2 regions of the Methylocystis sp. MJC1 genome follow, and region 2 is predicted to be linked to the other one. Evidence: riboswitches for the same ligand, from Rfam matches in the RefSeq annotation. Region 2 holds a riboswitch; the other holds the start of a gene.
The links. A riboswitch is a leader RNA that binds a small molecule or an ion and turns the genes downstream of it on or off. The one in region 2 is predicted to bind thiamine pyrophosphate.

Region 1: linked by a shared signal. The riboswitch ahead of thiC (phosphomethylpyrimidine synthase ThiC) and the one ahead of OGR47_RS01295 (FAD-dependent oxidoreductase) in region 2 are both predicted to bind thiamine pyrophosphate.

What each region holds. Positions count from the first base shown of each region.
Region 1 covers NZ_CP107558.1:1,971,364-1,974,573, forward strand. Annotated here, with positions in the region: gene OGR47_RS09555 (cation-translocating P-type ATPase) at 1-1,244, opposite strand, end outside; TPP riboswitch at 1,494-1,588, shown strand; gene thiC (phosphomethylpyrimidine synthase ThiC) at 1,675-3,210, shown strand, end outside.
Region 2 covers NZ_CP107558.1:262,626-265,835, forward strand. Annotated here, with positions in the region: gene OGR47_RS01285 (cell division protein ZapA) at 1-250, shown strand, start outside; gene OGR47_RS01290 (hypothetical protein) at 456-1,037, opposite strand; TPP riboswitch at 1,201-1,357, shown strand; gene OGR47_RS01295 (FAD-dependent oxidoreductase) at 1,374-2,384, shown strand; gene thiS (sulfur carrier protein ThiS) at 2,353-2,550, shown strand; gene OGR47_RS01305 (thiazole synthase) at 2,565-3,210, shown strand, end outside.

The DNA of each region.
Region 1 (3,210 bases), 1.7 Mb from region 2:
GCGCCCTTGGCGGCTTTCAACGCGCCGCCATCCACCCGCCACGACTGAATGAAAGCGAGCAGCTCCGGCTTGATGGGAAAGCTCTCGATCGCCGTGCCGCCAGCTGGGATTTCCAACCTTTCGGCCATCGCATGGATGGCGCGGTCCATGGGGTCGACCGGGTTGGCGCTCGACGCGCGTAGCGCGGCCTGGATCAGCCGGTGCTGCTCGGCGTCCGGCGCGTCGGGTACCGGTTCAACGCCATCGCCGATATAGAGCCGCGCCACGGCCATGCGGTTTTCGGTCAAAGTGCCCGTCTTGTCGACGCAGAGGAGGGAGGTCGAGCCCAACGTCTCGGTGACGGAGGAGCGGCGCACAAGCACATTGCGGCTGGCGAGCCGGAAGGCGCCGATGGCGAGGAAGATCGCCAGCACCATCGGGAATTCTTCCGGCAGCAGACCGATGGCGAGCGTAATGCCGGCGATCGCCCCTTCGAACCAATCGCCATGCACGAGGCCGTAAGCGAGGATCACCAGCGCACAGAAGAGCAGGGCGAAGGCGCCGAGCCGCGCTACCAGCGCCCCGGTACGTTTCTGCAAAGGGCTCGGCTCGCCCTTGATGGCGGCGAGCGAGGCGCCAAGTCCCCCGACCGCCGTGCGCGGGCCCGTGCGCGCAACCTGCGCCACGCCAGAGCCGCGCACGATCATGGAGCCGGCATAGAGGAAGGGCGTGTAATCGCCGCCTGGGTCCGGGAAGGCGAGCTCCGCGCCGTCGCCAGCAAGCGTCTTCGTGACCGGCGCGGATTCGCCGGTGAGGATCGACTCGTCGACTACCAGCGCGTCGCCGGCGAGAAGAATGGCGTCGGCGGGCGCCCGCTGTCCCTCGCCGACGAGAACAATGTCGCCCGGAACGAGATCGCGCGCGGGAATGCGTCGCTCCTCGCCGTCGCGAATGACATGCGCCATGGGCTCCGCGAGCTGCCGAAGGGCCTGAAGGGCGCGCTCGCTGCGCAGCTCCTGGATGACGACGAGCCCGATGGTCGCGCCGGCGCCGGCAACCATGAAGAGTCCTTCGCCGAGATCGCCGACGAATAGGTATAGCGTCGCCGCCGCCGCGAGCAGGAAGAACATCGGCTCTTTGAGCGTGCGCAGGACGATCGCGAAGACGCCGGGGGGCTTGGCTTCGGGCGGGGCGTTCGGGCCGAATTCTGCAAGGCGGCGCGCGGCTTCTTCGGAGGAGAGCCCGCGCAGAGAGGATTGGTTCATGTCCGCCAGTCTCGTCAGTGCAAATGAAGAAGCGCAATCTAACGCGGGTCTCGCTTTGCGGCCGTATAGGCCAATCTCGAATAGGGGCGCTATCCGCTACGCGCGACGGAAGGGGCCCGCAAAGAAATTGAGCGCAAGCGAGCGCCTTATGCGACTTCCTCCCAAAGGGCTCCTTCGCGCAATCTAGCGAGGGCTCGGCCATCTGTCCCCATCCGTCTTGCCGCCACGGGGGGAAGCGATTAGTTTCCTTTCAATGGCGAGGGGCGCCGCAGGCTGCGGCTGAGAAGCACCCGTCGAACCTGATCCGGGTCATGCCGGCGGAGGGAATGCCAGGGCAGGGCGCGCCGCGCCCCTCATCCGGATTCCGTTCTTAGTCTGCTTGGCCCTCATCCGCTCCCTTTTAAGGAGCGCGATCGAAGGAAGCGTGACGATGAATATCCACGACAAACGCACGCCGCTCAGCGTCACCACCGGCCCGATCGGCAAGTCGCGCAAGCTCTATTCGTCGCCCGAAGGGCGCGCCGACATCCGCGTGCCCTATCGCGAGATCGCGCTCGATCCCTCATCCGGCGAGGCGCCCTTGCGGGTCTACGACCAATCCGGCCCCTATGGCTGCAAGAATTTCACGCCCGATCTCTCCGCTGGCCTGCCGTCGGCGCGGCCTTGGCTCGCGACGCGCGCGGGGTTGGAGGCCTATCAGGGCCGCGCGGTCAAGCCCGAGGACAATGGCTTTGCCGAAGGCGAGCGGCTCGTGCCGCCATGCCCGGCCGAGCGCAAGCTTTATCGCGCCGCCGGCTCGGCGCCTGTCACACAGCTCGAATTCGCCCGCGCCGGGATCGTCACGGAGGAGATGATCTATGTCGCGCATCGCGAGAACCTTTGCCGCGAACGCGCGCTCGACGCCGCCAAAAACCGCATCGCCGATGGCGAAAGCTTCGGCGCGGACATACCCGAATTCGTCACGCCCGAATTCGTGCGCTCGGAGATCGCGCGCGGCCGCGCCATCATTCCGGCCAATATCAATCACCCGGAGCTGGAGCCGGTCATCATCGGCCGCAACTTCCTCGTGAAGGTCAATGCCAATATCGGCAACTCGGCCGTGACCTCCTCGGTCGCCGAGGAAGTCGAGAAGATGGTGTGGGCCTCGCGCTGGGGCGCCGACACGGTCATGGACCTCTCGACCGGCCGCAACATCCACAACATTCGCGACTGGATCATCCGCAACGCGAGCGTGCCGATCGGCACCGTGCCGATTTATCAAGCGCTGGAGAAGGTCGGCGGCGACGCGCTGAAGCTCGATTGGGCGGTCTTCAAAGACACGCTCATCGAGCAGGCGGAGCAGGGCGTCGATTATTTCACGATCCATGCGGGCGTGCGTCTCGCTTTCGTGCCGCTCACCGCAAATCGCGTCACCGGCATCGTCTCGCGCGGCGGCTCGATCATGGCGCGCTGGTGCCTCTCCAAGCATAAGGAGAGCTTCCTCTACGAACGCTTCGACGAGATTTGCGACATTATGCGCAAATATGACGTCTCCTTCTCTCTCGGCGACGGATTGCGCCCCGGCTCAAACGCCGACGCCAATGACGCCGCACAATTCGCGGAGCTGGAGACGCTCGGCGAACTCACCAAGATCGCCTGGGAGAAGGGCTGCCAGGTGATGATCGAAGGCCCCGGCCATGTGCCGATGCACGAGATCAAAGCCAATATGGACAAGCAGCTGAAAGCCTGCGGCGAGGCGCCGTTCTACACGCTCGGTCCGCTCGTCACCGACATCGCGCCCGGCTACGATCATATTACGTCCGGCATCGGGGCGGCGATGATCGGCTGGTTCGGCACGGCGATGCTCTGTTACGTAACCCCTAAAGAGCATTTGGGCCTGCCAGACCGCGACGATGTTAAAACGGGCGTTATAACCTACCGCATCGCCGCCCACGCCGCCGACCTCGCCAAGGGCCATCCAGCGGCG
Region 2 (3,210 bases):
CGTCGGCGAACAGCGCATCGTGGTGATGGCGGCGCTGAGCGTTGCGGATGAAGCGGCCGATTCGCGCAGCAAGGCTGAGGCCTTGGAAGCGGACGTCGTCGCCCTGCGCGCCGAGCTCGACGCGGTAAGAAAAGCCGCCGCAGCGCTGGAAGAACGCGCGACGGCGGCGGTGGAAGACGCGGCGCAGCGACTGGAACGGCTCGAGGCCGATCTGCGGAAGCCTGCGGTCAGCGACGATTTTCCGTTCTGAGGAAGGACGGCGCGCCGTAAGCGGGAAGGCTTCGCGGGCGTTCCCGATGCTCGCGCAGCGAGCGATCCGGGATTCAGAACAAAAACGTTTCATGCCGTTTGCGAGCGAAGCGAAGCAATCCAGGGCCGCCGTGGCTGCCCCGGATTGCTTCGTCGCTCCGCTCCTCGCAATGACGAGAGAATGGGAGCCGCTTATCAGCAGTCGATCACTTGCCCCAGTTTTCCATGCTCACATCGTGCTTTGCCTGCTCGAGATCGTCGGCATTCTGCGAATACTGGTGATTGAGCTTTTCCGCGGTCATGGCGACCGCGCCGTCCGACATGATGGCGATCTTCATCTGCTCGGTCGCCATGCGGTTCAGTTCGTTGATCCACTGATTGAGATTGAGAAGGAGCTTGTTCTTGCGGTCCTTCTGAATTGCCTGCGAGGCGCTCGAGTCGGTCGCAACGGCGATCTCGGCCTTTGTGTCGTCGATCAGCTTGTCGAGGTCCTTGGCCTTTGCTTCCAGCGCCGCGACCTGGTCCTGCGCGCCGCCCTTGGCCTTTTCCAGCGCGGCTTCCGTCTCTTTCTTCGCCTTCTCCAGATTGTCGAGGCCGTTCTTCAGCCAGCTCGCCTGGATGTTCAGCAGCGCGTCGCGGGCGACGCCGGTAAGGTTGAAGCCGTTCGGAATCGGGAAATAGGGGCCGAGCTTGGCCGCCTCGGCAGGGGCGGCGAGGCCGAGGACGCCGGCGACGAGAATGGCGGCTGCAGCCGCACGGAGACCAGCCGGCATAGAGACGAGGCGCATATGGTTTCACTCCCGATTAAGCGCGCCGAGTTGTTCCTTGACGCGAATTCTTATGCACGGAGCTTGGGCGATCCGAGCCTGTCTTGCAAGCCCGCTTCCTGCCACACAAACGTCATGCGCCGGCGCCGCGCCGCTTGACGTGGATGGCTGTTTTGCGCGAGTCTTCACGCGCCGGGGGAGCCCCGCCCGGCGGCGGAAGGATCGCGCCGCCATGGGGCTGAGAGGCTGCGAAGCGCGTTTATGACGAACGTGGGGCGCGGCGACCCTTTGAACCTGATCCAGTTCAAATGCTGGCGGAGGGATGGTGTACAACTCCCGTAACCTTGCAGGCGCGCTATGCTAGCGCGCGTCATCGGCGCCGGCGTCGCCGGGCTTTGCGCGACCTATGCCTTGGCGCGGGCCGGGGCGCAGGTGGAGCTCGTCGAGCGTCAGACGGCGCCCGGCCAGGGCTGCTCGCGCTTTGCGGGCGGCATGATCGCGCCTTGGTGCGAACTGGAGAGCGCCGAGCCGCTCGTGGCCGAGCTTGGGCAGGAGGCGCTCGCGTTCTGGACCTCGGACATTCCAGTCGCCACGATCGCCGGAACCCTCGTCGTCGCCGCGCCGCGCGAGCGCGCGGAGCTTTTGGATTTCGCCCGGCGCACGGATCATTTCGAGCGGCTCGACGGCGCGGGCGTCGCGGCGTTCGAGCCGGATTTGGCGAATCGTTTCGACGCCGCGCTCTTCTTTGCGCGGGAGGCGCATCTCGATCCGCGCGCCGCCATGCAAGCGCTCGCGGACAGGCTCGCTGCGATGCCCAACGTCGTGCGGCATTATGGCGCGGAGGCGGATGCGCTTGCGACCCATCCCGACTGGACCATCGACTGCCGGGGGTTCGCCGCGCGCGACGCGCTCCCTCGGCTGCGCGGCGTGAAGGGCGAGATGCTGGTTTTGCGCAGCGACGAGATTGTTCTCTCCCGCCCAATTCGCATGCTGCATCCGCGCCGGCCGGTCTATGTCGTGCCGCGCGGGGAGGGTCTATTCATGGTCGGGGCGACCATGATCGAAAATGAGGAGCGCGCGCGGGTGACAGCGCGCTCCGTTGTGGAGCTTGTCAATTCCGCCTTCGCCATTCACCCGGCCTTCGCCGAGGCGGAGATCGTCGAAATGGGCTCGGACGTGCGGCCGGCCTATCCGGATAATCTTCCGCGCCTGACGCAAAGTGGAAAGACGATCTATATCAATGGGCTCTACAGGCACGGTTTCCTGCTTGCCCCCGCGCTCGCGCGCCGCGCTGCCGAGGTTGTTCTCCGCGGCGCCTATTTTCCGGAGGTGATGGATGCAGATTCGGGTGAACGGGCGTCCGCGTGAGGTGGACTCCACCACTTTGGAGGCCCTGCTGCGCGAATTGGGCTACGAGGATCAGAAGGTCGGCACGGCGCTGAACCAGGAATTCGTGCGCGACAGGGACCGTGAAAAGACCATGCTTCATGAGGGCGACGCGGTGGAGATCGTCACGCCGCGGCAGGGCGGATGAGTGCAAAGCGTCCAATGAACGCCGCTGATACGCTCACCTTCTACGACGTTGCGCTACGATCGCGGCTGCTGCTGGGGACGGCGCGCTATCCCTCGCCCGCGATTCTCACCGAGGCCATCCGCGCCTCGGGCTGCGAGATCGTCACGGTTTCGTTGCGGCGGGAGGCAGGCGGCTCGCGCGCGGGCGAGAGCTTTTGGACCCTCGTTCGGGACCTCGGCGCGCGCGTGCTTCCCAATACGGCGGGCTGCCGCACGGCCAAGGAGGCGATTGCGACGGCGCAAATGGCCCGCGAGGTATTCGAGACCGATTGGATCAAGCTCGAAGTGATCGGCGAGGAAGATACGCTGCAGCCCGACGTTTTCGGCCTCGTGGAAGCGGCGAAGGCGCTCGTCGGGGATGGTTTCAAGGTTTTTCCCTATACGACCGACGATCTCGTGGTCGCCGAAAAGCTCCTCGACGCAGGCTGCAAGGTTTTGATGCCCTGGGCGGCGCCGATCGGTTCGGGGCGCGGCGTCAACAATACGTTCGCCTTGCGGGCTTTGCGGGCGCATTTCCCGGGTACGCCGCTCGTCGTCGACGCAGGGCTCGGCGCGCCCTCTCATGCCGCGACCGTGATGGAGATGGGCTATGACGCCGTGCTGCTGAATACGGCGGTCTCGC